DNA from 4 places in the Paenibacillus sp. UASWS1643 genome. Region 4 is predicted to be linked to each of the others. Evidence: riboswitches for the same ligand, from Rfam matches in the RefSeq annotation. Region 4 holds a riboswitch; each other region holds the start of a gene.
What was found. A riboswitch is a leader RNA that binds a small molecule or an ion and turns the genes downstream of it on or off. The one in region 4 is predicted to bind cyclic di-AMP.
Positions count from the first base shown of each region.

Region 1: linked by a shared signal. The riboswitch ahead of FE296_RS10670 (C40 family peptidase) and the one ahead of FE296_RS23530 (HAD family hydrolase) in region 4 are both predicted to bind cyclic di-AMP.
Region 2: linked by a shared signal. The riboswitch ahead of FE296_RS25185 (3D domain-containing protein) and the one ahead of FE296_RS23530 (HAD family hydrolase) in region 4 are both predicted to bind cyclic di-AMP.
Region 3: linked by a shared signal. The riboswitch ahead of FE296_RS02705 (resuscitation-promoting factor) and the one ahead of FE296_RS23530 (HAD family hydrolase) in region 4 are both predicted to bind cyclic di-AMP.

Region 1 covers NZ_VXKZ01000103.1:175,675-183,952, forward strand. Annotated here, with positions in the region: gene FE296_RS10635 (hypothetical protein) at 1-182, shown strand, start outside; gene FE296_RS10640 (YqzE family protein) at 316-534, opposite strand; gene FE296_RS10645 (N-acetylmuramoyl-L-alanine amidase family protein) at 728-1,471, shown strand; gene FE296_RS10650 (divergent polysaccharide deacetylase family protein) at 1,446-2,240, opposite strand; gene xynC (glucuronoarabinoxylan endo-1,4-beta-xylanase XynC) at 2,695-4,389, shown strand; tRNA gene FE296_RS10660 (tRNA-Leu) at 4,527-4,610, opposite strand; gene pelA (pectate lyase) at 4,784-5,737, opposite strand; cyclic di-AMP (ydaO/yuaA leader) riboswitch at 6,166-6,297, shown strand; gene FE296_RS10670 (C40 family peptidase) at 6,303-6,767, shown strand; gene FE296_RS10675 (carboxymuconolactone decarboxylase family protein) at 6,839-7,168, opposite strand; gene FE296_RS10680 (hypothetical protein) at 7,314-7,532, opposite strand; gene FE296_RS10685 (hypothetical protein) at 7,652-7,981, opposite strand; gene FE296_RS10690 (xanthine phosphoribosyltransferase) at 8,079-8,278, opposite strand, start outside.
Region 2 covers NZ_VXKZ01000115.1:119,895-128,172, forward strand. Annotated here, with positions in the region: gene FE296_RS25175 (ABC transporter substrate-binding protein/permease) at 46-1,482, shown strand; gene FE296_RS25180 (amino acid ABC transporter ATP-binding protein) at 1,469-2,191, shown strand; cyclic di-AMP (ydaO/yuaA leader) riboswitch at 2,409-2,605, shown strand; gene FE296_RS25185 (3D domain-containing protein) at 2,608-3,279, shown strand; gene FE296_RS25190 (polysaccharide deacetylase family protein) at 3,385-4,176, opposite strand; gene lpdD (prenylated flavin chaperone LpdD) at 4,331-4,663, shown strand; gene FE296_RS25200 (PspA/IM30 family protein) at 4,782-5,453, shown strand; gene FE296_RS25205 (DUF350 domain-containing protein) at 5,549-5,950, shown strand; gene FE296_RS25210 (DUF4178 domain-containing protein) at 5,974-6,480, shown strand; gene FE296_RS25215 (DUF4247 domain-containing protein) at 6,493-7,230, shown strand; gene FE296_RS25220 (HNH endonuclease) at 7,343-7,639, opposite strand; gene FE296_RS25225 (molybdopterin molybdotransferase MoeA) at 7,834-8,278, shown strand, end outside.
Region 3 covers NZ_VXKZ01000089.1:46,702-54,979, reverse strand. Annotated here, with positions in the region: gene FE296_RS02715 (HD domain-containing protein) at 1-780, shown strand, start outside; gene FE296_RS02710 (TatD family hydrolase) at 1,113-1,883, shown strand; cyclic di-AMP (ydaO/yuaA leader) riboswitch at 2,125-2,378, shown strand; gene FE296_RS02705 (resuscitation-promoting factor) at 2,652-3,836, shown strand; gene rnmV (ribonuclease M5) at 3,992-4,537, shown strand; gene rsmA (16S rRNA (adenine(1518)-N(6)/adenine(1519)-N(6))-dimethyltransferase RsmA) at 4,542-5,444, shown strand; gene yabG (sporulation peptidase YabG) at 5,504-6,400, shown strand; gene veg (biofilm formation stimulator Veg) at 6,554-6,829, shown strand; gene FE296_RS02680 (small, acid-soluble spore protein, alpha/beta type) at 7,080-7,256, shown strand; gene ispE (4-(cytidine 5'-diphospho)-2-C-methyl-D-erythritol kinase) at 7,406-8,260, shown strand.
Region 4 covers NZ_VXKZ01000114.1:261,518-269,795, reverse strand. Annotated here, with positions in the region: gene FE296_RS23555 (nitrogen regulation protein NR(II)) at 1-470, opposite strand, end outside; gene FE296_RS23550 (hypothetical protein) at 498-701, opposite strand; gene FE296_RS23545 (urease accessory protein UreF) at 970-1,671, opposite strand; tRNA gene FE296_RS23540 (tRNA-Leu) at 2,116-2,198, shown strand; gene FE296_RS23535 (glutathione peroxidase) at 2,346-2,825, opposite strand; cyclic di-AMP (ydaO/yuaA leader) riboswitch at 3,197-3,372, shown strand; gene FE296_RS23530 (HAD family hydrolase) at 3,491-3,886, shown strand; gene FE296_RS23525 (HAD family hydrolase) at 4,065-4,748, shown strand; gene FE296_RS23520 (Nramp family divalent metal transporter) at 4,891-6,186, opposite strand; gene FE296_RS23515 (organic hydroperoxide resistance protein) at 6,586-7,005, shown strand; gene FE296_RS23510 (zinc ribbon domain-containing protein) at 7,216-7,461, shown strand; gene FE296_RS23505 (hypothetical protein) at 7,561-7,839, shown strand; gene FE296_RS23500 (thiol-disulfide oxidoreductase DCC family protein) at 8,164-8,278, shown strand, end outside.

The DNA.
Region 1 (8,278 bases), on a different contig from region 4:
CGGGTGATCGTAATGTCGTATACGGCGGTCCTTTACCCGTTAGCGGTTATCAGCTGTGGCATACAGATCAGGAAGCAGAGTCCATTCTATATATAGCGCTAGGTGGAAAATCATCCATTCAACGCTTTGTCCCTTTGAGCACATTGCAGCAAGATGGTCATTTTTACATCGTAAATCCTTGATCATCAGCAAATTCTTAAGATTCGGTCAGATAACCTGTAAAACTATAAACATCCACAACAAATAAGACGCCTTCCCATTATATTAAGGGATTGCGTCTTTTGGTTTAGCATTAGTGAAATAGGTAAGCGATTGTCACCCTTTGCCCGAAGAACTTCGTTTATGAGACTCTGTATCGAATTCTTTTTCCTTTTTCCCCACCCACAGGGAAACAGCGAAAGGGATCATACCAAACCACTTCATCGCCCACGGCTCTTTCCTTTTGGTGCGGCCTTTCCGCTCATCCTTCGGCGTATCGATATAATGAACAACACGTTGCGTAATGTATTTTACCAACTCATCACTTTTGGCCATAATTCTGCCTCCTTCGCTCCTGCACATTCGCGCAGCTTACGATAGTTCTATTGTGTGCAGGATGTGTACTGATTAAACATTTTTTATTGAAAGAAGTATGAAAACCCTCAGAATGCACAGTCTAATGCCAAAGGTATCCATCGAGTCGTTAATCTGCATTCGATACCTATTTCATGAAGGAGTGTGTATTCCCATGTATAAGCTGCTGACCGCTTCGGTAGCCTTGCTAATCAGCTTCCATTGCCTTCCCATGCTGCCCCATGTCGCTTATGGAAAAGCAGCCCCGTCCCAGAACAGTCCATCCATGCTTCCGGTGACCGATGGAGATGCTTATCGCTCAAGTCATCATGCCTTTGCAGCACCCGTTATCCTGCTCGACGTAGGCCATGGCGGTATTGACGGTGGTACCTCAGCCCAAGGAGTGCTGGAAAAAGATATCAACCTGGCCATTAGCCAAAAGGTCTATCTCCTGCTTCGCAGCAAAGGTTATGCCGTTATCATCAATCGACTTGGTGATTATGCACTTAGTGATGAGAATCGCTGGCTGAACAGTCGCTCCCGTCATACCAGAGATCTTGCCCAACGTAAAAGCCTTAGCGAAGAAGTAAGTACTGATATCGTGGTCAGCATTCATGCGAACTGGAGCCCCCGATCGAATGCACACGGCCCGGTGGTACTGCACCAGAAGGAAGGCAGGAGTTATTTGCTGGCCCAATCCATTCAGGATGCCATGAACAAGTTGTACGGAACGGAGCACAGGGTCGTATGGGGCAAGCCCTTTTATATATTGAATTACGTGAAGCAACCTGCCGTCATCGTTGAAACCGGATTTTTGAGCAATGCGGCAGATCGAGCCAGAATGAATGACCCCGCTGAGCAAAAACGAATCGCCCAGTCCATTGCCAATGGCATTATTTATTACCTGTCGGTAGTGTAGGAGCAGAATGCCATTGCCACACATCTCGAACCAGATCACCAATTCCTACAAATTGAACCTGATTTTGCAGACGGGAGACGGATTCACGAATTACTGCGGATGTGTTCATCCCCGAATGACCGACATGACCAATGACAACACAGATATTCTTGTCGATCGCACGCTGAGCAGCTAGATCCAGTTGCTTGCGAATGTGTTGCTTGGAGTTTTGATCATCCAGGAAAATGTCATTACCTACAGGTGGCATATTTTTGGATACGGCCAGTTCCCCCACCACGGTGCGAAAGTTCGTACGGCTGTCTACAAAGAAGAGGCCCCGCTCCTTGCATACATCGAGCACAATTGACATGATGCGTTTGTCCGAAGTAATTTTGGAACCCATATGATTGTTCATGCCAATTGCGTGGGGCACATCATCAATCGCTTTCTCCACGCGGGAGCGGACTTCTTCATCTGTTAGATTGGATGTGATTGCACCCGGGCCCAGCCATTCAGGTCGTCCTTTCTTGGGTTCCATGGGCATGTGCACAATCACATCCATCCCCTTTTCATGTGCAGCTATCGCATCTTTCTTCGTTGTTGGCAAAAAAGGCATGACCGCTACCGTTAGTTTAACTGGCATTGCCAGGATCTCGGCCGTACCCTTCATGTCATTACCAACATCATCGATGATAATCGCTAACCGTTTGTGATTCGATGTGGACTCTGAAGCTGCCGCTGTTGGCCCTCCTACTGATATGCCTGCGTAAATCACAATCAAAAATGCCATAATACCTGCAGTTAATCGATAAATCTTTCTCTGTACTTTCATCATGATTCCCTCCCCGTAACTTCTGTGATCTCATTGTTTGATAATGAAGGCAGGAATATGTAAGCCAAAGCCTTCCTTAATAACGACATCCCCGCCATTGAAGACCTCTATTTCAAACGAAGATCTCCATCATTCCAGTTTTCTCCTTTGTATTCAGACAAGAACTGTCATTGAACAGTTAGAAAATAGAGATTAATTAGAAAAAATACTGTAATTTGTCAGGTTTTCAGTATAGGAATTTTTTAGTAGAATCAACAAATGAAAGAATTCATGTGCTTCATTTCTTTCCTATGATTTATGGAAGGAGGTTTTGAAAGGGTTTACATAAAATAAATGCCAGGCAATCCGCTATTCTTGTTTGTTATCCCTGGTCGCGTTTTATCTATGTAACCATCTACCATTATCGAGGAGGATGAAAGTAGTGAAATTCAAACTAAAAAAGTCTATTAATGTTCTTTTGGCCTGTTTAACAGCCCTGCCTTTGATGTTAACCCCGACAAATGTGTCAGCAGCCAGTGATGCAAACATTAATTTGTCCTCGGAAAAACAGCTGATTAAGGGCTTTGGGGGCATTAACCTTCCTGCCTGGATTGGTGATCTGACTCCCGCTCAACGTGAAACTGCTTTTGGTAATGATCAGAATCAGTTAGGCTTCTCCATTCTCAGGATCTACGTTGATCCAGATTCCAATAACTGGTATCGTGAAGTTGCCACAGCCAAACGGGCTATTGAAAAGGGGGCAATCGTATTCGCATCCCCATGGAATCCTCCGAGCAGTATGGTTGAAACATTCAACCGTAATGGGGATACAAATGCCAAACGTCTGAAATACGACAAATATGCCGCATATGCGCAACATCTGAACGACTTTGTATCCTACATGAAAAATAACGGTGTAGATCTGTATGCCATTTCGGTACAAAATGAACCGGATTATGCTCATGACTGGACCTGGTGGACTCCACAAGAGATCCTTCGATTCATGAAAGAAAATGCTGGTTCCATTCAAGGTACCAAAGTCATGGCACCTGAATCCTTCCAGTACCTAAAGAACATATCCGACCCAATCCTGAATGATCCGCAGGCCCTTGCCAACATGGACATTCTGGGAGCACATACGTACGGAACTCAGATTTCGAATTTTGCCTACCCCCTCTTTAAGCAAAAAGGAGCTGGCAAAGAACTGTGGATGACTGAGGTGTATGTTCCGAACAGTGACAACAATTCAGCAGACCGCTGGCCTGAAGCACTAGAAGTTTCCTATCACATGCACAATGCCATGGTAGAAGGTGATTTCCAGGCCTATGTGTGGTGGTACATCCGCAGACAGTATGGTCCGATGAAAGAGGACGGTACCATAAGCAAACGCGGGTATAATATGGCCCATTTCTCCAAATTTGTACGTCCTGGCTATCTCAGAGTGGATGCAACCAAAAACCCGGATACGAACACATTTGTTTCTGCCTACAAAGGGGATAACAAGGTCGTTGTCGTAGCAATTAACCGTGGAACTTCGGCCACAAGCCAAAAATTCGTTCTGCAAAATGGTAATGCCTCCACGGTGTCCTCATGGATTACGGACAGCAGTCGCAACCTGGCAAGCGGGGCCTCGCTTAACGTATCCAATGGAGCCTTCACGGCACAGCTCCCACCTCAGAGCGTAACAACTTTTGTTGCCAACATTACTGGCGGGAATAACGGCGGAAATACAGGTAGTGGCACTACTTATGAAGCCGAGACCGGAACAACTCTTACGGATGCTACCATTGAAACGATCTACCCTGGTTACACTGGCTCCGGGTATGTTAACTTCAATGCGATGACTGGTTCAGCCATTCAATGGAACGCCATTAACAATACGATTACAGGCACCAAAAATGTAAAGTTTCGTTATGCGCTGGAAAGCGGCACTCGGAACCTCGACATTTTTGTGAACGGAACCAAAGTCATTAGCAACGAGCCCTTTCCGGCTACGGGAAGCTGGTCCACATGGGTTGAAAAAACAATACAGGTCCCCATGAACACGGGCACCAATACATTGAAAGTGGTCACTACCGGATCCGAAGGACCGAATATTGACAGCGTTAATGTTACCGCAGCACAATAAACGTTCCGTATGGCTAATGGAAGACATTTGCTGTACGTGCAGCTAAGCACTAAGTACTCAAATCTAAAGTTAATGTTATATCAAAAAATGCAAAAAAAGACTCCTTAAGCGTTAGCTTAAGGAGTCTTTTTATTAAATGCGGTCGAGAGGACTCGAACCTCCACGGGGGTTAGCCCACACGGACCTGAACCGTGCGCGTCTGCCAATTCCGCCACGACCGCATATTGTATCTCCGTGATCAATATCGGCGACAAGAATTAATATATCATGCGGAATCTATCATGTCAACACTGAAAATAATAACAATAATACCCGAACCAGACGTCCATGTCGATTCGGGTTTTACCTTTAACTATTAATAGCTTGGTTCATTAAAACGGAAGCATACTGCAAATTACAGCTTGGAAGGCCAGTTGCCATACCATGCGTAACCGCCTCTTCTTTCTTTATCAATATCACTTAATTTGTATTTAACTACCCCGTCACGACCAATAAAGATTGGTCTATCCGTTCCTATCTCATAGAAGCGTGCCCAAATTGGTGCAGCTTTGGAATCAGCGATAATTTTACTATCTCCATTAGCTCTTTCATATTTGTACCCCGTAATTTTCACCTTGTTAAACCAAGCCTCCGCTCCTTTAATGGATGCGGTAATTTTAGCGTTAGCAGGTCTGGTTTTCAGAAATTTAACAATCGTTACACTCTCTCCAGCTGTCAGCGATGGCACTTCGTAGATTCTTGCGCTCGCTGGTTTAAGGGAACTGGAATCATGTTGTTGTCCCCATGCTGTCAGCTTACCACCTGAAACGACTTGTGTATTCAAAATCGCCTCCACACCTTTGGCAACTGAATTTTTACTACGGTTAGCAAGTGTGCTGTCGATAAACGAGAAATCACCTTTGCGTGCTGCTACTTCATCCAGCATGATCATTACATTAATCATGGCATCATCATTGTAGGTAATGTGCTTGTGATATCCGGAGCTTTGGTAAACTTGTGGCCATCCGCCGTTTGAATACTGCATGTTGATCAAAAAGTTAATTCCTTTGATTGCAGCTGTGGAGTATCGCGGATCATTTGTCTTTTTAAATTCCTTCGCCAATCTTCTAATTTCTGAGTATGTAGCCTTGTTGTCTATCGTGGACTTCGCCCACTCTCCACTTGTCTGTTTATAATCTTTTCTCCAACCTCCATCCGGCAGCTGGTTCTTCAAAATATCAGAAATACTCGCTGTAGTACCCGATGCATCCGCGGCAGATACCGTCCCTACAGGAAGAACTGCCATTCCAACTGCTGAGAACACCATCGTACATGCCAGGACAAAAGTAATTATTTTCTTCGCTTTCAAATGCAACACTCTCCTATGTTCATTTTTATAAATCTTCCACTTCTACTTTACCTATGATATACGCCCCCAAACCTCCTTTATTTGTATTTATCGCATAATAAAATCAATTTTAATCCAATATGTGGATTGGATAATCAGATAATATGCAAAAAATCGATTTTTGTCAATATATGCAACTTAATGAATATAATCTCTCTAATTCTACATAACGGGATAGTCCTTTTAACTCATGACAAACCTATTTATTTATCCAAATTCGTCTTAAACGAATCATTAATGACGTTTTTGTCATGAATGATTCCCAAACTTGATCCCTTCTTTCATATAAAAACCTTAATTCCGCTAACATTGAGGTATTACGAAGGGTTTTAAATGGGTTTGACAATTACGCATTTATGCAATATAGTTTCAAATAGTTACAAAAACTTAATTATTCATTGCCGAGTTTCATGTTTGAAAACGGGGGAACCAATTTGGGTGAATTATTCTTATACATAGGAAATATAGGGAACCTTCTACCGAACCCTTAGCTAACTCCGTAGGCATCGAAGGGAGAACATTGATTTTGAAAAAACTGATTATCTCCATTTTTGGAGCAGCTGTATTATTTACATCCGGGGCAACAAGCACAGAGGCAAGCAGTATCAACTCCGTAGTGAACAACATGACAGGTATACCTTACAAATGGGGTGGCACGACTGTAGCCGGCTTCGACTGTTCTGGTTTTATGAGATATCTTTTCAACAAATACAGCATTGAATTGCCACGTACTTCACAGCAGCAAGCCAAAGCAGGTACGCCTGTATCGAAAAGCAACATTCGCACAGGTGATCTGGTGTTCTTCAATACGATGGGCAAAGGCATTTCACATACAGGTGTATATATCGGCGGCGGACAATTCGCTCATGCCTCCAGCAGTAAAGGTGTAAGCATCACGAAGTTATCGAATCCATACTTCAATGATCGTTACGTAACAGCACGTCGGGTAACTGGACAGTTTATGTATGATAAAATGTTAGGTAAAATGTAATTCACATACAAAAAGGCATCGGTTATTAACCGGATGCCTTTTTTGTACTTAAAAAGTATGTTGTATTGCTTTTAATGCAGCGCCTTCTGCACTCGCATCGCACCCTGAGACAGGGCATGTCCGCCTCCAACAGCTCCGGCCACGGCTACGGTCTCCATAATTTCCTGATCTGTTGCTCCCTTGGCACGGGCTTCTTCTACATGGTAGAAGGTACATACCTCATTGTTGGCAAACAATCCAATACCAAGCGCAATTAGCTGTTTTGTCTTTGCATCAATCACGCCAGGTTGGAAACATTCTCCGGTAAACTCATGATATGACTTCACCACACCTGGCAGTACATCGCTTAATGCTCCAATCTGATCCTTGTAGGCATGAACTTTATCATTCATCAATGTCATGGCTCGTAGCACACCCTCTCGGCTATAGTTACAGATCTTCCTCACTGTACCTATCTTCTCTCCCGAGTGAGTCAATTATGCCAAGAAATCATGGTAATTCCAAACATTTAAACGCTCATCGTCCCTGCTCAATTATAAGCGATTGCTACTCACCAAGTGGACTCTGGCGAGGCTCGCTGAACAGCTGATATTTGTAACTGCGATCCAGCTTAACTACACGTCGATTCTGACGCCGGATAAGGACCTGCTCGCCATCCCAGGCAACAACAATCCCGGTTACATCGTTAGATTCCAGCTCGTCCCGTACTACTCTTACTTTCTCACCTGACAGACGCAGGGCGTCCAGTTCTGTATCACTGATCATCTTCATGGCTCCTATATTCCAAATTTATTTACAAAAAGAGACCTAAATGAAATGTCATTTAGGTCTCACGTGACTGTATTGGACTGTCATGTCATTCGAAATTATGTCCCGACTGAAAGTTACCGCTGCGCGTGCTCTTTGCTGTCGTTCTTCTCGAACCAAAAATCAAGCACTTTGGCGGACATCACACGTTCTTCAAGGTACTCCACTTGATGCGGTGTAAATTGTTCTTTCCAAGAGAAGGACAACTCTTCGCACAAGCCTACAATCGTCAGTAATTCTGACCAGGCAACATAGCGTTTGTACCAGAAAAATTGAGGATGTTCAATCATATAGGGATAAAGGTCATCGAATTCCGTATGTTTACAATCCAGGGCACGTTCAAAATGAACTTTCGATTCCGCCAGCTTATCATTAAAGAATTGTTCTGTTGCCGGTTGGTTCCCCATGGTGTTGCCTCCTCTCCCTAACATAACCCCATTATAAATGAAATTAGCGGCCATGCAAAGGCATAGTTCAAAAAATAGGCCCTATTCCTTTAAAATGTCACATTTCGTTATCGTCAAATTGTACCGTCCCATCGTTCAGGGAACGAATGCGTACCAAGGCTTCCACCGGAATACCCTGTTCACGAATCGTTCGTGCCCCTGCCTGGAAACATTTTTCTACCACAACGCCGAATCCGACGAGTTCCGCACCGGAACGCTCAATGATTTTGATGACGCCACGAGCGGCATCTCCATTGG
Region 2 (8,278 bases), on a different contig from region 4:
TAAGGGGAGAGAACGAGGTTGAAATTAATAAGTCGTTATACCATGATGCTGTTGACCCTTGTCGTTCTGCTGACAACTGCCGTTCCTGTGGCACTTGCAAGTGGAACTACAGATAATTCAAGCAGTAAAAAGCTGGTACTCGGTACAAGTGCCGATTTTGCACCCTATGAATTCCATAAAGTGATTAATGGCAAAGATGAAATCGTCGGTTTTGATATTGAGATCGCCAAAGAGATTGCCAAAGATCTTGGCGCTGAACTTGTGATTGAGGATATGGGCTTCGACGGTCTTCTGCCTTCATTGCAGAGCGGGCGTGTTGATCTGGTAATTTCAGGTATGACGCCGACGGATGAGCGGAAGAAAAGTATCGATTTTTCCGACACCTATTATAAATCAAAACAAGTGATTATGGTTCGCAATGTGGATAAAGACAAATATCCAACCATGGCAGAACTTGAAAATGCGAAAATTGGCGTTCAGAAAGGCTCCATTCAGGAAACAATCGGACAAGGTATTCCAGGAGCGAAGCTTACTGCGCTTGATAAAATCTCGGATATCGTGCTTCAACTGCAAACAAAACGCATTGACGCGGCAATCGTTGAAGATACCGTTGCTGCAGGTTATCTGGACGATATCATTGGACTTGCTGCTGCTGTTCCGGACGAAGAGCAAGCAGAAGCGGCAATCGGGATTCGCAAAGGTAATACCGAGCTGCTAGCTGCAGTAAATGGAACACTGGAGCGATTGAAAAGTGAAGATAAAATCAATCAGATGGTGACGGACGCCAGCCTCTTGATGGCGGATAAAGCGAACAAATCACAAAATATTTTCCAAGTATTCTGGGAATATAAAAGTTTCTATGCTACAGGTGTAGGATACACACTTCTGTTGTCTGCACTTGGGGTTATCTTCGGGGTAATTATTGGATTGATCATCTGTTTGTTCCGTTTGCATGACGCTGCAATCTTGCGCTGGATCGGTACTGCTTACGTTGAAGTGATCCGTGGCACACCGATGCTGGTACAATTGATGATTATTTACTATGGTTTTTCCCTGAGCTTTGGCATTAACTTCACTGCACTTCAGGCAGGTATCATTACACTTTCAATCAATAGTGGTGCCTATCTGGCGGAGATTTTCCGTGCGGGCATCCAAGGTGTGGATCGTGGTCAGTTGGAGGCAGCGCGTTCATTAGGTATGGGAAGAGGCGCCGCGATGCGTTATATCATATTGCCACAAGCCTTCAAAGCCGTATTACCAGCGATCGGTAATGAATTCATAACTATCATTAAAGAATCCTCCATTATCTCTGTTATCGGTATGGTGGATATTATGTATCAGGCAAGTGTAGTCAAAAACATTACGTACCAAGGATTGAGTCCATTTTTGATTGCAGCAGCCATCTACTTTGTAATGACGTTCATTTTGTCCAAGCTGCTGGGACGACTGGAAAGGAAGTTGAGTGCAAGTGATAGACGTTAGACAATTACACAAATCTTATGGTAATAACGATGTGCTTAAGGGCATTAACGTGACGATTGGCAAAGGTGAGGTCGTCGTAGTCATCGGCCCTTCCGGTTCAGGTAAAAGTACATTCTTGCGTTGTCTGAACCTGTTGGAACAGCCTACCTCGGGTGAGATTGATTTTGAAGGCGTGTCAATCACTGATCCGAAGCACAACATTAATGCAACTCGGGAAAAAATGGGCATGGTGTTCCAGCATTTCAACCTGTTCCCACACAAAACGGTACAGCAAAACATCACGATTGCTCCGATTAAAGTGAAGAAACAATCCACTCAGGAAGCGGAAAAAATTGCTGCTGATTTGCTTAACACCGTGGGCTTGTACGATAAAAAAGATACATTCCCGAATCAGCTGTCCGGTGGACAGAAGCAGCGGATCGCCATTGCAAGAGCATTGGCCATGCAGCCGCATGTGATGCTGTTTGACGAGCCTACTTCGGCACTGGACCCCGAGATGGTCGGTGAAGTGCTGGATGTCATGAAACGTCTTGCAGAAGGCGGGATGACGATGGTCATTGTAACGCATGAGATGGGTTTTGCACGTGAAGTAGGAGACCGGATCCTGTTCATGGACGGCGGGGTTATTGTAGAAGAGGGAACACCAGATGAGGTGTTTGGAGCACCGAAAAATTCACGTACACGTGATTTTCTTGCGAAAGTACTCTAAACGAAGTGATCAAATAGCGTTACTGACTTCGAGTCGGTAACGCTATTTTTTATGCGCATTAATCACTTAAAGATTCGAAATGTAACTTTTCTGTTACCAAATATAAAGAAGTCGGTTCGCCTAAATTTTCTGAATTATCCAGTATTCTTACAGTTGATGACATGCTAAAAACCATTTGGTAAGAATTACTACAAGTTCAGGTTACAAAGTTGTGATATATTGAACTCTGCCGAAACTTCCGGACAGGGAGTGCGGGGGATGTAACGATGCAGATTGTGCAGGGGGGAGATCTACAGCACACTGCTTGGGGTGAATTAGGGGTACATAACGATTCCAATGTAATGAAGAACCTATAGGGTGGGCTCCTCATCCGAATCCGACAACTAACTTCGCAGGCACAATGAGGGAGGAAGACCATGATTAACAAGAAACGTATAGCCAAAACAGCAGTAGCATTATTGACAATAGCAATGCTAATTCAAGCCGTTCCGGCTCACGCCGATTCAGTTCATGTGGCCAAAGAAGGGGATACCTTCTACACCTTATCAAAACAATATGGAGTAGCAATGAACACGTTGGTTAAAGCAAACAACGACATTTCACCTTACAACATTTATGGTGGTTTGAAAATTACGATTCCCGGTAAGGCAAACAATGTAGCTGCCGCGGCGACGGAGAGCAAGACCCATGCCAAAACGGTTACCACAGCAAGCTTGGACGTTAATGCAGATAACAAAGTGGTTCAGGCCTGGGGTAAAACATTCGATTACAGCAAAGCTGTGAACGTAAAAGCAACGGCTTACTCTGCAGATCCGTCTGAAAATGGAGGCTGGGGTGCAGTCGATTATTTCGGAAATGACCTTGAACTGGGTACGATTGCAGTTGATCCAAGTGTAATTCCACTCGGAACCAAAGTACTGGTAACTGGTCACAGCCATCCAGGATTGCCAAAGCAGGCTTTTGTAGCCACAGCGCGTGATGTGGGCGGTGCAATCAAGGGTCATCGGATTGATATCTTTATCCCGGGTAGCAAACAGTCCGTAAGCACATTTGGTTTCCAGGATATCGAGCTGTATATTCTTAAGTAGAAAGTAAATTACATCTAACGAATTCAAACAGGGTGTCTGCCAGTCGCTAACTTGCGATTGAACAGCACCCTTTTAATATTTTCATGATTTCCTAACACGGTTATTCTATTCTTTCGCCTTCGGTAATCCCAGCATTTCGTCCAAGGTGACGAGTTCATATCCGCGCTTTCGCAATTCCTCAATGATTTCAGGCAAAGCCTCAATCGTGCCGTTCAGGTTTGATCCTACACCGCCTCCAGCATGTTGCAGAACGATGGAGCCGGGTTTTACGGCAGACAGGATGTTATCTTTCACCTGTTCCTTTGATAGGCCTTTCCAGTCCAGGGAGTCTACGTTCCAGTTCACAATGCTATAGTGTTGTTTGGCAGCCCATCTCAGCTGTTCTTCATTAATGTCTCCATAAGGTGGCCGAATCATCTTGGGTGTATATCCCGCCAAACGTCGAATAATATCTCCGGTATGTAAAATTTGTTTGCGAAAGGCATTCATCGACAGCTTACTGAATTCAGGATGATTGTAGCTGTGATTACCAACCATATGCCCTTCCTTAACGATGCGTTTCACCAGATCCGGATGTTTCTCAGCACGACTACCCACGATGAAGAATGTAGCTCTGACATTGTATTTCTTCAATACATCCAGCACTTGTGGAGTAAACCGTGGATCAGGTACATCATCAAAAGTGAGTGCAACCTTCTTGGTTGAAGGACCATTCGTTTTGAACGTATCGGCATATTTTTGACGTAACTGTCCCAATGTCAGTTGTTCTTCTTCCGCAGAATCCGAACCTGATACTGATTCACTTGACGGGCTTGAAACATCCCGTGATGAAACTGGAGCATGATATCCCCCGAGAAAAATAACGATAATCATCAGCATAATGAGGCGTACACGCATAATAACGGCCTCCTTTTCCAAAATGACGTTCTCCTTGGTATGCCCGGGGGTCTCATAAAATATGCGTAGTGTGAGAAGTTTCATTGCGGATTTAGCTTATGACAGCCATAATTCCTCCATATAAAACATATAGAAAAGGATAGGTGGATAGGATATGAGTACATATGATTTGAAATCCATACGTTTACAGGTGATTGAAGCAGGAGAGGATAAGGTTTTTCTCGTTACCGGAGGAAAGGCGCATATTGGTGCCGTAGCCACGTTCTACGTGGATCATGAGCGCGTCAGCGGGACGACGGTACATATTCCGGGGCATAAGGAACAAGAGTTGTGTGAGCGGCTTGCCCGAAAGGCTGCCCTGCAGCTGAAAGTAACCGTTACGGTAATTATGGGTATTCATTTTGATTCCATTACACGGATGCAGATCGATGAAATCGTGCAGACTGCAGAGAGGCTAATGGAGGATCATCTCAACAAGGAAATGTGATCTTCCTAAACAATCGCATGTTTCAATTTTATTTTATTTGCTAAAATTGAAACGAGTTGTAGATTGTTACGTATGTATGTTTATATACGATGTAATATCGACTAGGAGGAATAACATAATGTCCATTTTCAAACGTTTACGTGATCTAACCATGTCTAACATTAACGCCATTATTGACAAGGCAGAAGACCCAATCAAGATGACGGACCAATATATCCGTGACATGCAAGAGGACCTGGAAGATGCGGAGAAAGCAGTAGCGCAACAGATCGCCATTGAGAAGAAATTCAAGCAGTTATTCGAAGAGCAGGAAGCTTTAGTGAAAAAACGTGAAGAGCAGGCGCATACGGCGGCACGTGCTCAAAACTTGGATCTGGCCCGCAGGGCTTTGGAAGAAAAAAAAGCAGCCGAAGAGAAGATGACTGAGTACAAAACCAGTTATGATCAAAACAAGGCTTCAGCAGATAACCTGCGTGGCAAGCTGGACGAGATGCGTAAACAACTGACTCAAATGAAGAACAAACGGGAAACACTGGTAGCCCGCTACAATGCAGCAAAAGCCCAAACGGAAATCAACAAAGCGTTGAATGGGTTTGGCTCCGATACTGCAAGTGCCGGTATGAAGCGCATGGAAGAGAAAATGATGCAGATGGAAGCACAGGCAGAAGCAAGTAACGAAATGTCTTCCAAAGGCAAGTCTTTGGATGAAGAGTTCGAGAAGTTGGGTAAAGATCAGGCTGTTGAAGACGAACTCGCAGCATTGATGAAACAGTACGATAATAAGAACTAATACCTTGGTTGTCAGCAGGGTTAACCAGCGGAGGAGAAGAGTATTTCTCCTTCGCTTTTAAATGCGGTTCATGTTGATATGTGGGGGCTGTGTAAATGGATTTGAATATTTTGGCGATGCTGGTCTGGACCGGATCTGGTTCGGTTTTGCTGTTTGTCCTGATGTATGTAGATTCACTGTTCACGAAATATAAGGATTTTGCTGAAGTTAAGGCTGGCAATATGGCCGTTACTACACGGATGGTTATGAAATTATTTGCACAAGGGTATGTACTCGCTACGTCCATTTCTACGGCTGGTCATCTTGGAGAAGCATTGTTGGTCTCCGTTGTATCCTTTATCATTTTGTTGATTCTGGAGAGTGTTGTACACTTTATGATTCGCAAATGGGCCAATCTGGATCTGGATACGGGAATTCAGCAAGGGAAGACAGGATACGGGTTGTTCTCTGGCGCTTTACATATCGTGGGCGCACTGATTATTGCCGCTTGTTTATAAGATAAGGAACAGGAGTAATTCTCATGAGTGTATGGAAACGAATTAAAGGAATACTAACAAAACCTGAACCACCGCAGGCAGAGAAAACGATGCTTCAGCTTGCACCTGGTGATATCTGTGAGGTTTCTCTGGTCACTTATGAAGTCGTTGGTCGGGTACAAAATCGCGCTCGAAATGCAGTTGTGCTCACGCTGCAGGATGGTACCGCATTTCGATATTTGCATATCGAAGAACGGGAACTCACACGTTACGCCCTATATACACCAATTGATGGCAGGCTTGATGCACCTGATGAGGTGCCCACATTGCTGGACCTGGATGGACGCGCATTTCATCTGGAGGAAGAGTATGGAGGCATGGTATCAACGGCAGGTAGAACTCCATATGGCCAGGCTGGAGAACAATTGGTATGGCAGTATCAGTCGGATGATAATATGCTTCTTCGGGTGGAGTGGCAAGACAGAAGATTTACACTGTATGAGGGTGAGTCCATTCTTCCTGCGGATATCAAAGTAATTCGTTCGAGCTAGGAGAGGTTCCCAATGAAAAAACGCTTGGCACATGGATTAAAATTAATGCTGGTCCTCAGCCTTGTGATGTCTCTGTTGTCCGCGTGCGGAGCACCTTCTGTTCAGGACACATATCCGCTTGAATCGGTTAACGGCAGTGGTAACTCAACGTCCTATGTGTACCGGGCTTCAGACCGTACCGTTCCGGAAGTGGCTCAGGAATTGTCTGACCAAAGGCAAACGGATCAGATCTCGGCAGAGAACACAGAGCGTATGTTCCTCGTGTATCAGGACGAGTATTATCATCTGCAACAAGACCCGAACAAGCCGGAGGATACCTTGGTTGAGGTGGACTCCAAGGAATATGTTCGGCAGAACTACGATTCATCTTTTTTACAAGGGTACCTCACCGCTACATTAATTGGTAATCTGTTCGATTCTTTTGGCGGGCGAGGTTATGGCAAATATCGAGGATATACCAATAAAGATACGTATAAACCGAGTGCAGGATCTTATCGTGCACCAACAAGTAATGACAAGAAGCTTGCTCCACCTATTACTGTTGATCGGAAAGGTACGATTACAAGGCGCGGAAGCGATAAAGATTCAAGCGTGGGATCTGGCGGAGGATTATTCAACCGCAACAAAGATCAGAGCAAGGGAACCATTGATCGCAACAAGAGCAGTGGTGGGTTGTTTGATTCACCTAAGAAATCCTACAAAAAACCAAAAACCAGAGTGGGCGGCGGCCGAATTAAGAGGCGAAGATAATAAACATCTAATCATAAGGATGGCTGCCAATCGCATAATTCATTTAAGAACAGTGAAAAGGGAAGGCGGATTCACCTCGCCGGCACATGACCTTGGAGCTGTTCTTTTTGGTTTACGATTTGCGAACATGATTGGATTTGCGTACACGGGGAATCGTTGTAGCAGGCTGTTTGCGAATCCATCGGATAAATGGAATCATTCGTTCATCCTGTCTCAAGGATTGCAGATCCGTGAGACCAAGGGTTACAATGTCGCGATTCGTGTATAGCGAATGAATCTGTTTGTGACAGGGGATACACAGGTTGGCTGTTGGCAGAGATGTTCCTCCCATTTCTTTCGGTGTCAGATGATGAATGGTCGTGTTTACAGGTTCTCTTCCGCATAATTCACATCGATTACTTATGATCATCGCCTCCCTTAGTTAATTATATTATGGGCAGACAAAATGCCTTTCATGTTGAATATAGTTCAAGGAATGTTACACCTATAAGAAATATGATTTGTCACAGGATTCAATAAGTAATGTACTTGTTATCTTAGAGCATTCGGGCTACACTTTCTTAAAAGATGATATGTCTCTGGGAGGTAAGAATACTTTTGAAAATGAACTCACATTCACATGATATGACAACTGCCAAATTCAATCGTACAGCTGTACAGGTACCGGATGCCCAAGCCAAAATAGCTGCAAGAGTTACTGTAGGCTCCATAGAGAAAGTTCACCTTGAATCTGCTCATGGCCGCACACTTGCAGAGACGATTCAGGCACCTCATCCGTATCCATTCTTTCGGAGATCGGGTATGGATGGATTCGCGATTATAAGTACAGATACCATAGATGCATCAAGTGATCATCAAGTTTGGTTTCGAGTAATTGATGAAATTCCTTGCGGCTACACCTCGGACCACACCATTGTTTCAGGTACGACGGCTCGCATCATGACCGGTGCACAGGTTCCGGAAGGTGCGGATGCGGTAGTCATGATGGAGATGACCGAGAGCAAGGTAGAGGACGGAGCACAGTGGATTGCATTGAAACGGCACATAT
Region 3 (8,278 bases), on a different contig from region 4:
CCGCTTGATGCAGACCGAATGGACTATTTGCTCAGGGATGCCTATTTTACAGGTGTAAATTACGGCACGATTGACCTTGATCGTATCCTTCGGATGCTGCGTCCTTATCATGGGCGGATTGTAGTCAAGGAGTCAGGCATGCATGCTGTGGAGGATTACCTCATGTCTCGGTATCAGATGTATTGGCAGATTTACTTCCATCCGGTAACTCGTAGTTCTGAAATTATATTGCGGCAAATATTCAAGCGAGCAAAAACACTCATACAGCATGGTTTTCAATTTCGCTTCATGATTGATCCACTCCCTCAATTATTTGCAGGAGAATTATCTGTAGATGAATATTTGCAGTTGGATGAAGCATTAATCCAGACGGCATTTACGCAGTGGCGCAAGGAGGACGATACTGTTCTGAGTGAGTTATGCGAACGTTTTATGGATCGCAAGTTATATAAGTATGTAGAGCTCGAACAGGTCGACTTGACAATGATGGAAGAGATTCGGGAAGCTTTTGCACAGGCAGGCCTTGATCCCGAATATGATCTTGAAATTGATTTTCCTTCGGATAATCCGTATGATGTGTTTCGTCCGGATGAATCCACAGATAAGCAGATTCTTCTTCTGGATCGACAGGACAATTTACGTGAGTTGTCAGAAGTATCTGACATTGTCCGTTCTATCAGTGGGCTTCACCGAGGGAAACATCATTTGTATTACCCGCAAAACAAGGTGGATGCGATTATTCACGAATTACCGTCACATATACGCCCCTATTTCTTGTAATCGTGTGGATATAATCCGATGAAGAATTTCGATATCAAAACACTTTCTAAAAGAGCTATTTTTCATGATACAGTAATCTGCTTTAATGGGGAGTATATGTAGATCGACATAATTATGTAAATGCAAGTAGGCAAAAATAGCACAATCAGCAATATATAGATCAGAATATCCGTATATCTTCTATATATTGTAGTTGTGAAGAAACAAACGTAATGATGTAATACACAGATACCCAAAATCTTTTATGTATGAGTCATTGAATTATTGAATTTTACAAATTGGATTTTGAAAAAGAAGATAGTCGATATTTCGACATGAAGGGAGATACAGACATGATGCTGTTCGACACACATACACATCTGGATGCACCACAATTCGACGAGGACCGCGAGGACATGATTCAGCGTGCTGTGGATGCAGGAGTTGGTCGCATGATCAACATTGGTTTTAACCGGGAGACGATTCCAACCACAATGAAACTCGCTGAAACATATGACTTTATATATGCAGCTGTAGGGTGGCATCCCGTAGATGCGATCACAATGCAGGAGGGCGATTTGGAGTGGATTGCATCTTTATGCAAGCATGAAAAAGTGGTTGCGATCGGTGAGATTGGTTTGGATTATCACTGGGATACTTCACCAAAGGAAATACAGCATCGCGTATTACGACAACAAATTGCTTTGGCGCGTGAAGTAAACATGCCGATTGTCATCCATAATCGGGATGCACATGAGGATATCATAAGAATTTTGCGTGAAGAGAAAGCGGGTGAGGTTGGCGGTGTGATGCACTCGTTCTCGGGCAGCTGGGAAACAGCCAAAAGTTGTCTCGATATGGGCTTCCATCTCTCCTTCGGAGGACCGATCACATTCAAAAATGCAAAGCAGCCAAAAGAGGTGCTGGCAAAGGTTCCTATGGACCGGTTTTTCATTGAAACAGATGCTCCATATTTGACACCTCACCCTTATCGTGGAAAGCGAAATGAGACAGCGCATGTACGTCTGGTTGCAGAGGCAGCTGCGGAAATTAAAGGCATTTCGGTGGAGGAAATTGCTGCAATAACAACCAAAAATGCCATGGAACGATTTGGAATTCGTTAAAAAAACGAGCAAATGGGGCGAAAAAGGCAGGTAAGCGGAGGTAATTTGCCCTTTGATCCAAATAAATCAAGAATATTACAATATTTTAACCAAATATTCAGAAAAACGTACTTGATCAACGCTTTACAACATGCATCAAAACAGGATATCATCTTTTCAGTGAATTGTTGTGCGGAAAATTGGACAGATGTTCGGGGGATGAACAAAGGGACACTTTCCGATGAAACAACATTACTTTCATGAATCAGTCTCGCTGAGTCTCCGTTAACGGAGAGCGGGGGAACCAATAGGGCTTAAACATCGGTGTATTTGGCCGATGCGCAACGTTCGCTGACCCAAAAGCAGCGAAGGGAACTGCGAAGCCGTATTTGATTTCTTCTTTGGGTCTCGGGGTGAATTCAAGGGCGTCCGCCATGAGCGGGTGACCCAAGATAGGGCGGCTCTCTTTCGCCCGAACCCGACAGCTAACCTCGCAAGCGGAAAAAGAGAGGCAACCTCGTGCATGAATTTCCGATATTCAAAATCATTCGGAAGCCACGAAAGAGTTCCTCTTACACTCTTTCTTTGGCTTTTTTGTTTTTGAATAAAAGAAATATTGTCATCATACGGTAGGTATTCAGGAGGATGACATCATGTTGCGAAGATTGATTCATGGTGCAGAACCGGATTATGTTGGTCCAATCTGTGTTCTGTAGAAAATTTGGTATAGTCACGTCAAAGACATCATGCATTACTTTAGACGGCGAGGCTATGAAGGAGGACGGAGAAGTGGGCACATTCCAACCAGAAGAGACCCATGAGTCACGATCATCCAGTAAGTCTTTCGCGTTGCGGTGGAAGCATGAGAACATGCGTCAAATGGCATTGATCGCGATTTTCTCAATTGCGCTTACAATCATGATCTTGTTAGTCGTTTACGGTCAGGCCGGGAAACAAATTTCACTGGTTATTGATGGCAAAGCTCAGGTGGTAGAGACTCGTACAGGAATGCTTCAGGAAATGCTGGAGGAGCAGTCGATCACAGTCAGCCCTCACGATAAGGTATCCATGTCCATGAATGGAGCGATTACAGATGGAGACCGAATCGTTATTGAGCGGGCCGTTCCAGTTAACATTACGGCAGACGGAGACACCAAGACTCTGTATACAACGGATTCATCGGTAGAAGATGCAATTCAAAAATCAGGTATTCAAGTTGAAAGTAATGATAAAGTATATCCGGCGCTTGGAACTTCGATCAAAGCGGATATGAAGATTCGTGTAGTGCGCGTAACAAAGCGTACAGTGGATGTAGAACATCCGATCGCTTACAAAGTCATTAAAACGGCTGACCCTAGCTTGTACAAAGGAGATAACCGTGTCGTTGTGAACGGCAAAGAAGGCAAACTTGTACAGCACATCGAAAAGGTATTTCAGGATGGAGAATTGGTCTCCAAAAAAATGGTCGGCAAATCTGTCGCGAATAATCGTGTAGATAAAGTGATTGCTGTCGGCACCAAAGCAAAACCGGTCGTGAAAGAACCAGAGATTCAGACCGTATCAGCTCAGACTTCAACAACCAAAAAGGCTACAACAACGAACTCGAAGAAAACATCTGCCTCGGGCAGCAAAGTGATTACCGTATCCGGGACTTCTTTTAAATACTCCAAAGTACTTAAAAATGTATCCATGACTGCCTACTCTTCCGAAGAGCCTGGCATTGGAACTAAAACAGCTTCCGGTACTCGTGTAACGGAAGGACGCACCATTGCGGTTGATCCCAAAGTCATTCCAATTGGCTGGTGGGTATATATCGAAGGTCTGGGATTCCGTCGTGCGGAAGATACAGGCGGTGCCATTAAAGGCAACAAAATTGATGTGTATTATGACAGTGTGAAGCATGCCCTGAATTTTGGACGCAAGAAAGGCAAGACGGTCTACGTGATCGGTCCGGTGAAGCCGGAAGCGAACTAAAATCGTTTTACTTTGAAATGGGAATGCTATAAAATAGTTGCATGAATGATTCATGCGGAATATGCGGCGGAGGAGTCTGAATTTAGTCTCCCCCGCCGTTTGGCAGAGAAGAGGATATTCCTCTTCTTTTTGCGTTAGAAAGGAAGAAATGGAACATGATAAAAGAAGTCATTGTGGTGGAAGGCCGTGACGATACGGTAGCCATCCGTCGGGCCGTGGAAGCCGATACCATAGAAACAGGTGGATCAGCCATCAACCAACGCATTCTGAAGCGGATTGCGCTTGCTCAGGAGAGACGGGGAGTCATTGTACTGACAGATCCGGATCATGCTGGCGAGCGCATTCGTAAAATCATTGCGAATAAGGTGCCTGGCTGCAAACATGCTTTCATTCCGGAAGCCGATGCCACACGCAAAGGGGATATTGGGGTGGAGAATGCCTCACCGGAGGCGATCCGTCATGCTCTGGCACGCGTACATACTTCATACGAAGGCGCTCCTAGCCTGATCGATTGGGAGGACCTGATCGCGGCAGGACTTATTGTGCATCCGCAGGCTGCTGCACGTCGCATGGAGATGGGCAATCTGCTGGGTATCGGATATTGTAACGGTAAGCAGTTCCACAAACGTCTCGGTGTATTTCAGATTACACGGGAAGAGTTCTCTACAGCATTAGCGCAAATTGAACGTGAAGGATTGTGAGCATATGAAGGACATGGAAGAGACGATAGAAATTGCAACCCCCAAGCGAACCAAAGAAATTATTCAAAGACACGGATTCTCATTTAAGAAAAGTCTGGGTCAGAACTTTCTGATCGATCAAAATATACTGAACAAAATCGTTAATGCAGCCGATTTAGACGAGTCCAAGGGTGCACTGGAGATCGGTCCGGGTATTGGAGCCCTTACGGAACGACTCGCTCGGGTAGCTGGTCCTGTCACAGCCGTAGAGATTGATCAGCGCTTGATCCCAATCCTGGGAGAAGTGATGCAGCCTTATTCGAATGTACGTGTTCATCATGGGGACGTGCTGAAGCTTGATCTGGCTGAGTTGTTTAATACGGATTTTGCATCCGTGGACAAAGTCAGTGTCGTGGCTAATCTGCCTTATTATGTAACGACTCCAATCATGATGAAACTGTTGGAAGAGAAGCTGCCGGTAGACAGCATTGTTGTCATGATCCAAAAAGAAGTGGCTGAACGCATGGCTGCTGCACCGGGATCAAAAGACTACGGCAGTCTGAGCATTGCAGTTCAGTACTACAGTATGCCGGAGCTTGTGTGTATTGTGCCTCCTACAGTCTTCATTCCGCAACCTAATGTGGAATCAGCTGTTATTAAGCTGAAAGTGCGTGAGCAACCGCCAGTGGAGATTCCGGATGAAGCACACTACTTCGAAGTGGTACAGGCTTCTTTTGCCCAGCGGAGAAAAACAATCTCAAACAACTTGAAGGCACGCTTCTTCACAAAGGAGAACCGGGAACAGGCAGACATTCTGCTGGAGCAGGCAGGTATTCAACCGTCCCGACGCGGAGAGACATTGAGTCTGCAGGAGTACGCTACACTCAGCACCGTAATGTGGGAAGCAGGGGTACGTGCAGCGCTGTAAAATTTGAATGAACCAAACCGGGTCTCTGCCCATACGATGGGGTAGAGGTGATTACGTTGATGAATATCGGAGACTTGGTCGTTCGGAAGTCATACGGTGGCGATGTGACTTTTCGGGTGGAAGGCCTCCAGTTGGATGCTGCGGTCATTAAAGGGACTGAGTTCCGGCTGCTTGCCGATTCCCCAGTGGACGATTTGATACAGGTTCCCTATGAACCGCAAAGCGCCAAGACCAGACAGGCGCATGTTAAAGCACATCAGACCCTGTCCCGCCTGCAGCAGAATCGTATGGAACAGGCTGAGCGGAATCGCGAAGGTCTGGTACAGGATTGGTCTGCTCAGCAGGAACCGGCTTATTTTGAGATGCCTGGGAAGGTGCTTCATCTGGATGGAGATCCGAACTATTTGAAAAAAAGTATGGATCTCTATGAGCAACTTCGTGTTCCCGCAGAGGGACAATATGTTCATGAATCGGCAATGGCAGATACCTTATACCGTTTATTACCCAAAGTACGTCCAGATATCGTGGTCATTACGGGTCATGATGGGGTGCTAAAGACACGTCAGCCCTATGACTTATATAGTCTTGGTAGCTACAAGAACTCGCAAAATTTTGTGTCGGCCATTCAGGTGGCCAGACAATATGAACGCCATCTGGATGCACTCACTATTGTGGCAGGGGCCTGTCAGTCCCATTTTGAGGCCCTGTTGCGCGCTGGAGCAAACTTTGCCAGTTCTCCAGGCAGAATTCTCATTCATGCACTTGATCCGGTCTATGTGGCAGCCAAGGCCTCCTTCACATCTGTGCGTGATACGGTCAATATGAGTGATGTTCTGCACAATACCATCAGTGGTAGCCAGGGTGTGGGTGGTGTCGAGACACGGGGGAGTTACCGGGTAGGTCTGCCTGGGCTGAATGATTTATCTACGTTAAAAGTGAACCCGTCGGCAGTCTGATGTAGGCCATTTAAAGTCCCAATTTGGGGCTTTTTTTGTTTGCAAAAAAATTCATTGACAACAACTTTTTGATGCTGATATAATAATTAGTTTTGATTTGACAATGACTGTAAAATCCGGTATAATGGACAAGAAAAGAGGTGGTCGTCGACAATGGCTAAAAACACGCTGTTGGATATCAAACGCAATCTCGATGCACATATTGGTCAGAAAATTATGTTGCGGGCTAATGGTGGCCGCCGTAAGACCATTGAGCGTACGGGTGTATTGGAAGAAACGTACCCTTCTGTTTTTATTGTTAAGCTTGATGAGGAGCAAGAAACCTTCAAGCGAGTATCTTATAGTTATGCGGATATACTTACGGAGTCGGTGGAAGTCATGGTTTATGACCCGGGCAGCCAGACGCATAGCTCCTATATGGAGACGTAAGTATCGATTTACAGGCGATTCGCCCCACAAGGCGGATTGCTTTTTTGTTTTTTTAAACACCAATTCGTCCTCTAACGTAACCCATACATACTCAGGAATGAGCGAGGAACAGTCGCGGCATACTATATGGACAGGTGAAGGGACAGTTTCTTAAAGCAATGCAGGAAACTGAATATAGCCTGATGACAAGATGTCCAAAACGTGAACGAACTCATCACATTATGAAGGATACTTTGGAGGAGGATGGTTCATGAGTCGCAGAAGAAGAAGTGTCATGTCAGAGGATCTGAAGAATGAGCTTGCGAAAGACCTTGGCTTCTATGATACGGTCCAACAGGAAGGCTGGGGTGGAATCAAAGCCAAGGATGCAGGAAACATGGTGAAAAGAGCCATTCAACTTGCTGAGCAGGCTGCCCGCAAATCTTAATTCGGTTCAAACAGACTGAAAAGCGGGGAAATCCGTCAGGAACAACCCCGCTTTTTCCCCTTAGATGCGGAATAGAAATGACTTGACAGCCCCATTTTGATATAATATGTTAAGTTGTCTTAGGGAAAAGGTGAGGACGGGTGAACGCCTTGAAAATTTACGAAAAAGCGCCTGCTAAAATTAATTTGATGCTGGACGTTTTACATAAAAGAAGCGATGGATTCCATGAAGTTGAAATGATCATGACCATGGTCGATCTGGCTGATCGGCTGGAAATGTCGGAGCTGCCGCGAGATACCATTTTCATCTCCAGTCAGGCGGGTTATATTCCGCTGGACGAGAAGAATCTGGCTTTCCAAGCAGCCAGACTCATTAAGGAGCGCTATAACGTGCGTACGGGCGTCCATATTCATCTGGATAAAAAGATTCCAGTAGCAGCTGGACTTGCCGGGGGCAGCAGTGATGCAGCAGCAGCGCTGCGTGGATTGAACCGTCTGTGGCGGTTGAATATACCGGATCACGAGCTGCAGGAGCTTGGAGCTGAACTTGGGTCGGATGTTCCATTCTGTATCACAGGAGGGACTGCACTTGCTACAGGCCGTGGTGAGAAGTTAACTCCCATTCCTACTCCGCCGCAATGCTGGGTGATTCTGGCCAAACCTCCGATCAATGTGTCTACAGCCGATGTGTACGGACGGTTCCGCAGTGACAAGATTGTTCGTCATCCGAGTGCGGCTAAAATGGAGCAGGCTATTCGTAACCAATCATTTACGGAAGTATGTAACCAGATGGGCAATGTACTTGAAGATGTAACGTTGAAACTGTATCCGGAAGTTCAGCATCTGAAGGATGCCATGATTCGATTGGGTGCAGACGGCGTGTTAATGTCCGGTAGCGGTCCAACGGTATTTGGTCTGGTCTCCAAAGAATCAAAGGTTGCCCGGATATACAATGGTCTGCGTGGTTTCTGTAAAGAAGTGTACGCTGTACGTATGTTGACGTGAAATTCGCTTTTATAATGT
Region 4 (8,278 bases):
GGCAGCAGTCCGCGCAATGTGCGCACTTCAGACAATGCCTTCTTCAATTGATGTTCTGTCTTTCTCTGTTCGGTAATATCCATGTGTGCAATCAAAGCGAGATCGGTATCCAGAATTGAATTTGCATAAGATAGAGGGGTGAGTTCTACACGAAACCACCTCTTTTCGTTGTATACAGTATACACGCAGATGTCATATGTATGGTTTCGATTAAAGGGTATTCCGCGTTCTTTCAAATTCTGTGCGACAAGTGCCATGTTAGCGTTCTTGCCTCGTTTTGCCCAGGCTTCCGTCAGATGCAGGTAATGTCTATGACTACTGTGTATATCCGGGTTTGGTGAGCATTGACCAAGTCCCTGTTGCCAGGCACGGTTACAACTTTGGATAATCCAATTGTGATCAACGATGATGAGTTGGTGACGTATGGACTGGAACGACAGCCTCTCCAGATCGGATGTAACATGTCTCATGGATGGGACCCTCCTTTGGCAGAAATCTTATCTCAATTCATCTGGAATATCCAAAATATCAGCGACCAGGTGTCTGAATCGGGTTGCTTTGCGTGTGCCGTGAATGAGATTGGATAAACGATAGGGTGGGATGCCATGCTGTTCACAAAAGGTCTTCTGGTCCACTTGAAGTTCGGTTAGCCGTCGTTTGATGGCCCATCCGAACGGAGTAACTGGTTTTTTCTTGTTCAAAAGGGTTCACCCCTGGTTAGAATGTAGTATTCAGCCGCCCTTTCTTCATGTAGAATATATAGAAATGCGAGCTGTATGTTTCATTATATACGTAAATTCGTCATCTAACAATTAAAAAAGACGGAAAAAAGTGTATTTTGTGATGATAAATGGCGTAAATACGTAAATAAAACAAATAAAATGACAAAAAACACGTCGGCAAGGAGGTTGCCGCGTGTTTTTTTTAGTTTGTCTGAATGAAGGGGAGCAGCTATGAGGCGGAAGAGGATTAGGCCCTGTAGGCATGAAGTCCAGCTCCAAGCATATGGAAACTGGGGAAAAACGATTTCATGGACATCGAGGTTGGCTGTGCCAGTCCATCCGCAGCCGAGGCGCTGACGGTCTTCCATTCATTCTCCAGATCTGTGGCCAGGCGGACCATCAGATCCTTGGTTGTTTCGTTGTTCAGGGGAATGACTTTGGAGGCTTCGGTTATGCAGGCATTCATGGCTGAATGCAGATAACCAAGGACCGCCTCCTCGACCGGGATGTCGAGGTGGTGGTTAATCCAGGCGTGAACAGTGGAGAGGCAGCCAACCGAATCGTATTTGGCAAAGATCTGTTCGAGCTGGCTGAATTCAATCCAGGGGTGCAGAGCGCGTGCGAGTCTGATCAATCGTTTACCCATGGTGGCAGCTTGTTCTCTGAGATCTCCAGGGGTTCGCTGAACATGGACGAGCTTGTCGATTAGAGCTATCCGCCATGTATCCTTGTGATCTGCTGCGGTATAGATGCCTTTGATGGCCATACCTTCAAGACGAACGATGCTGGGATGCAACTGACAACGCATGAATGATTCGAGATCTTCAGCATTACGAATGGTACCCTCCCTGATATGGATATCCATGCCGAAGGAATGGGTGAACCCTCCAACCTGAATAGAGGAATCAAGCAGTTTGACATAATCGAGCAGCTTATTCCCACGGTTCACAATCATTCGCCTCCTATGTTCGTTAAATGTCACTTAAAGTGACATTTATATTCCTTTTTGTTTGCTTTATGTTTAAAAATCCGAATTATATGATAGTTATCATCCCATAAATGTCCGCTTTTTGTCAATAGTATCAGTGAAATTTAATGGATTAAATCTGGAATTTAATATTTTTGTTATTTTATATAACACAATGTGTTATTTATGTGGCGAAGTGCAGTGAGGACCATATATAAGGAAGGACTATATATAAATGAATCAACAAGATCGGCTATTACCGAAAAAGAGGGGATCAAAACTAATAATATGCAGTTCATGGGTAAAGATGACGAGATTATGCGATTTTTGATGAAAATGCCTAGCTGAAAAAGAAGGTTTAAAAAATACTTTACTTTTAGTTCTGAACCCGGTATAATCAATTCTGTTGCCGATTATTTACGACATGCGGTCGTGGTGGAATGGCAGACACGCTATCTTGAGGGGGTAGTGGGCGTATGCCCGTGGAGGTTCGAGTCCTCTCGACCGCATCATATGAACGATTAAGAAGAAGCTTTCCATTAATGGAAAGCTTCTTTTTTTGTCTTTTTGAATAGTTTGATATCAAAGTTGATAAAAAAGGCCATCCATTACCGGGGCAAGACTGCTCTACCTTCCGGCTGTGGGTGGCCAATGTATTATTTTTGCAGCAAGTTTCTGATATCTTCTTCAATCTTGTCCGGTGTTGTTTTGGGAGCATAACGTTTAATTACCTCTCCGTTCTGATCCACGAGGAATTTGGTGAAATTCCATTTAATTGCTTTGGAGCCGAGCAGGCCAGGAGCTTCTGTGCTAAGGTGCTGGAAGAGAGGGTGAGCGCTTGAGCCGTTCACATCAATTTTCTCAAACATAGGGAAGCTTACACCATAATTCATCTGACAGAACTCGGCAATATCGTCGGAAGATCCTTTTTCCTGTGCAAACTGGTTGCTTGGGAACCCAAGAACTTCAAATGGAGCATCTTGAAACTTGTCTTGCAGTTCTTGCAGACCTTTGAATTGAGGGGTAAGTCCGCATGAGCTTGCCGTATTCACAATCAGGAGCACTTTGTCACGGTAGTCGGACATTTCAACTTCTTGACCGCGAAGGGTATTCACTTTGTAATCGTAGACAGTCATCTAAATCGCCTCCATTTATTTACTCTTATATCTTCTATTATATTGGTTACAATTAAATATTGCAAAACTAATATGGTTTAAAAGCATCAAAACAGGCAAGTTGTGCAGAATTCGTGAATGAATTGCGAAGTGATTTTCGTCAGAGTGAGAATTAGATAGATTTAAAGAGATGGGTAGAGTATGACCTTGTTGTAAGCGCTATTATATGTGAGTATTGCCGAAAATCTGTCGATTCGGTGATCTGTGAGGACTTTACACCGTCATGGCGCGGGTGTATGATTCATAACGTAATTTCAATTTAAACTAAATTGTACCTGAAAAACGAAACAAACGATAATATCGCTCGATCTTATCCTTAAGATATACGAACGATGTTTTAATCGCTGAGTTTCCATTCATTGATGAGTGGAAAACGGGGGAACCAACAGAATGCGCTGTCCAGGACAGTAGGCATTCATGGGGTGAATTTTCCGGTGACAGCCGGAAATAGGGCGACTCTCGCGCCCGAATCCGTCAGCTAACCTCGTAAGCGTTAAAGGGAGAGGCAACAAGCCGTACGCTGGTTCATGGTGTTTTCGCCATGGGTTATTTAAGAAGCGTTCGGGAGGCCTTGGTCCCCCACGCTTCTTTTTTGTTGTCTTTTCACGCCAAGGGAGGAACGAATGATGGATACTGAGATGATCTTAGTGACTGCTCCAAATGAAGCAGGACGCAAATTTATCAAATTGCTGATGTACAAAAAAATGCCGTTTGCCGTTCTAACCAACAGTGCAGGGGAAGAGCGCAGACTCCGTAGAATCGGAGTAGAACATGTCATTCGCATGAATACAGCTGCAGCTCAAAAATGGTTTTTGCCGCAGGGCAGCGTAGGTAACGTGTTTATTTTCGAGAATAGCCTGAATCTGACCTGTCGTTATTTACAGATCTGTCGTTCATGGACTTCGAAATCCCTGTGCGTGATTACGGAGCAGAGTCATCCTAAGGGCATTTATCGGGGTATGGGCGCAGACCGGATTGTATATTCGCTCAATGGGGAAGTTGGCTTTCTCCTCAATGGTTAATGCCATAGCTTGTGATTGCTCAGGTGTAAGGTGCCTGTTATAATTGAATGTATCGATAAACGGAAGTTTGAGGAGACTCATGCAGGATGGTGAGTCTTCTTTTTTATGGGTTTAAAGGTGAACGCGAACTTTTAGATTAGGATCAGGAATCACCTGTGGCTTACAAGGAGGAATTGGCGTGCCGGATGTAGGTGGATTGAAATGGTTGTTTTTTGATGTTGGAGATACGCTGGTGGATGAATGGGAGCCGGTTGATGATATTATCGGACAGTTCGTCCGCGAAGCCTGTGCATTGGGGTATCCGGTGAAGATTGAGGCGGTACGCGAACTGTTCGCGAACTGTTACCAGAAATATGAGCAATGGCCTATGAGAGTGGCGATTCGCACATTTGTTGAAGACGAGGGACACCAGAAACTGATTCAGGACAAGTTGAAGTTTCAAAAAGATCTTGAACGTCCTTTTCCTTCAGCGGATTCCGTTCTTCAGCAGTTGTCACGGTATTATCGCATTGGCATTATTGCCAATCAGAGTCCTGGAACGGAAGAGAGACTGGAGAGCTACGGGTTGCGAAAATATGTGGATGTTCTGGCATGTTCGGCTGAAGAAGGAGTGTCCAAGCCAGACCCTGAGTTATACGCTGTGGCCTTGAAGCAGGCCGGTTGTGAACCGGGGGAAGCCGTCATGATCGGCGATCGGATCGATAACGATATTATACCTGCTCGGAAGCTGGGCATGCGTACGATTCGAATTATGCAGGGTTACGGAAGATTCCAGCCAGAACTATCGGATGACAAACGTGCGGATTGGACTGTGGATTCATTGGATCAACTCCTGCCATTACTGATACCAAATCAGGATTAGATATAGATGGTTGTTTATTGGAGTTTGAGTTTTACTATAAAAGGAAACATGTTGCTGTATTGCAACAATAAAGGCTGATCAACTTGGGTATTGCATACCTGAGTTGATCAGCCTTTTTAGTATTTAGTCGATTAGAACGAGATTAGAATAACCGGATCGTTTGAATGATCAGATATACATTCAGCACAACGATAATCGCGGCAATGACCCATGAGGTGATCTTGAGCCACATTTTGTTGGCGAATGCACCCATGCTTTTTTTATCACTTGTGAACATCACCAGGGGAATTACAGCAAAGGGCAATTGAAGAGACAGCACGACCTGGCTCAAAATGAGCAGTTCTTCTGTGCCATGTTCTCCTGCAATGGCTGTCACAATTACCGCCGGGATGATGGCGATCAGACGTGTGACCAGTCTGCGCAGCCAAGCCGGAATTCGAATGTTCAGGAAACCTTCCATAACGATCTGCCCAGCGAGTGTACCTGTAAGGGTAGAGTTCTGACCTGATGCTAATAGCGCCACACCGAACAGAATACTTGCAACCGTAGTACCCAATAGAGGTGTCAGCAGATGATAGGCATCTGCGATCTCGGCAACCTGCGTCATACCAGCACTGTGGAATACAGCAGCAGATACAATCAGGATGGCCGCATTGATGAACAGGGCCAGTGTCAACGCGATTGTAGAATCCATGGTCGAGTACCGAATGGCTTCTTTTTTGCCCTGCGGAGTCTGTTCGATCTGACGGGTCTGCACAATGGAAGAATGCAGATACAGATTATGCGGCATCACGGTTGCTCCAATAATACCAATGGCAATATAGAGCATAGCCGGGTTTTGCAGAATCTCAACATTTGGTACAAAACCATGGAGAACACCGCCCATATCCGGTTTCGCCAGAAACAGGTCAATACCGAAGCAGAGGGCAATGGTTGCCATCAGCACAATGACGAGAGTTTCCAAAGCGCGGAAGCCTTTGTTTTGCAGTACAAGAATCAGGAGTACATCAACTGCAGTGATGATAACGCCGTACAACATGGGGATGTTAAATAACAGCTTTAACGCGATGGCAGAACCTATGACCTCAGCCAGATCGGTAGCTGCAATGGCCAGTTCACACAGAATCCATAACATCATGACAACAGGCATGCTGAATCGTTCGCGGCAGGCTTGAGCCAGATCCCGTCCAGTGACGATGCCGAGCTTGCCAGCCAGCGACTGAAGGACAACGGCCATCAGGTTCGATAACAGGATAACGGATAACAAGGTATACCCGAACTGCGAGCCGCCTGCGATATCTGTTGCCCAGTTCCCGGGGTCCATGTAACCTACGGCAACAAGGTATCCTGGGCCTACAAAGGCGAGGAATTTCTTCCACCATGCAGCATTCTGCGGAACTTTCATGGAACTGTGTGCTTCTCCAAGGGAAGGGGCCATGCCCGCAGTAGACAATGATTCTCTTGAAGGAGCGTTGAACGGATTTTTTTTACTCATACGATAATCACCTGACTTTGAATTATTGATTTGGAAATATTGTTGCGGAACAAACCGCTCATGATATATCTAAATTTTTATGTTTATTGTTACATTGTACTCCTTCAATTATTTTTGTCTAGTGCAACTTTTATGTATCAGCACAAAATTTCGGTTCCAGCTTGTAGATGCCCCTTCGTATATTACCCAACCTTAGGGGAAATACAGCCATGGCATTGAAATGCATGAAAATAATAAAGTTGTAAAAGCTGATAAAGATACAAAATTGCGTTTCAAAATGAGCCAGAAGTTTAAATTGAAAGGAAGGCAGTAAAAACTATATGGATAAGGGAGAGATTCTTAATGGAAGCTTTATATACAGCAGTAGCGACAGTTAAAGGTGGACGTACAGGTTCTGTGACTTCTTCGGATGGCGTGCTTAAGCATGATCTGAAAATGCCAAAAGAGCTTGGTGGCTCCGGTGGTGAAGGTACTAACCCTGAGCAGCTTTTTGCCGCTGGATATGGAGCATGTTATGAAAGTGCCCTTGCCAATGTAGCACGTAAAGCAGGTGTGAAATTGGAGGATGTGGTCGTTACAAGTAACGTATCCATTGGTAAAGACCCTGCGGATGACGGTTTCCAGCTGTCTGTTCGTCTGGACGTTAGCATGCCTGGTGTAGATCACAGTCAAGCAGAGGAACTGGCCCGCAAGGCGCATGATTTCTGTCCATATTCCAAAGCAACACGTGGCAACATTGATGTTGTTTTAAACGTAGTCTAAGATTTGACTCCCGGCAAGTAAAGGGAACATATGGAGCAGGGTATCCCAGATACCTGATGTTCGACTACAAAGCCCTGCTGGCAATCGGCAGGGTTTTGTGTTGATTATAATATATGGACATGATGCAGGAGATTAGATGCCAGATCGCGTACTATTTTACATAATTGCACTCCCACTTCATGCTACACATTCCATAAAGGGGGAACGAAGATGAGTATTGAAGAGATGATCGAGCGGCGATTTGTGTGTACGAAATGCAGGGGGACGGATTGTAACATTAAGGAAGTTTCCATGTCAGGAGCAGGCCTGAGCAAGATGTTCGATATCCAGCATAACCACTACCTGTTCGTGGCTTGTGCTTCCTGCGGGTATGTTGAAGTATTTGATCCGGATGTTTTGAAAGGGAAAAAACAGGGGCAGGTTGGGACTATTCTGGATATTCTGTTTGGCGGGTAGACATGCGCGAGTTGACATTGAACTGAAATTTCTTTAATATAACTTAGTACTGAGTAGTGTCATTGCATGAACCAAATTTGAATTAAACAGGTGATATCCATGTCTTATAGACCGCGTATTGCAGATTTAGAATTAGCTTATGGTAACAAGGAAGACGGATTGTACGAATTCAAAATGAATTTGGTAGACGGTACAAAATGCCGTGTATTCTACTCCCGTTCCCCGGAATGGAAGATGACCAATATCAGCCGTCTGCAGAAAACGCCTTGTCCAGTATGTCGCAAAGATTTCATTTGCAAATGTATGGACCAGTGGGCAAGTGACCTGCATCAACAGATGATCGATGACCAATGGATGGAAAAGGCAGTTACGGAGTAATTGTCGGACAGATACGAGCGCGGGCACAATGCCTGCGCTCTTTTTCTTTTTATTTCCATTAATACGAGTTCAAAAAGACCGGTTTTCAGTACCGAGAAGATGGGATGAAGCTAGAAATGGAGTAGCGGAGCGTAGGGAAAACTACGTGAGCAACGGACATTTCGGCTGAATTCCATATTCGATGCTGATGATGCCACCAGGCATCCTTCGTAATCAAAAGCGGACTTTTTGAACTACTTCTAGAAGAAATAAATTTAGAATTAGTGAAAAATATGGCCCAGATTGGGTAAGTTACTCTAACCGCAACAATAGGAGGCAGCGAATATGACAGCAACTCAAACGGATGTGCATCAGGGACATCCCATCGTACTGGTGGATGGCGTCTGTCACTTCTGCCAGGGCTTAACCAAATGGATTATTAAGCGTGACCCGGAAGGGA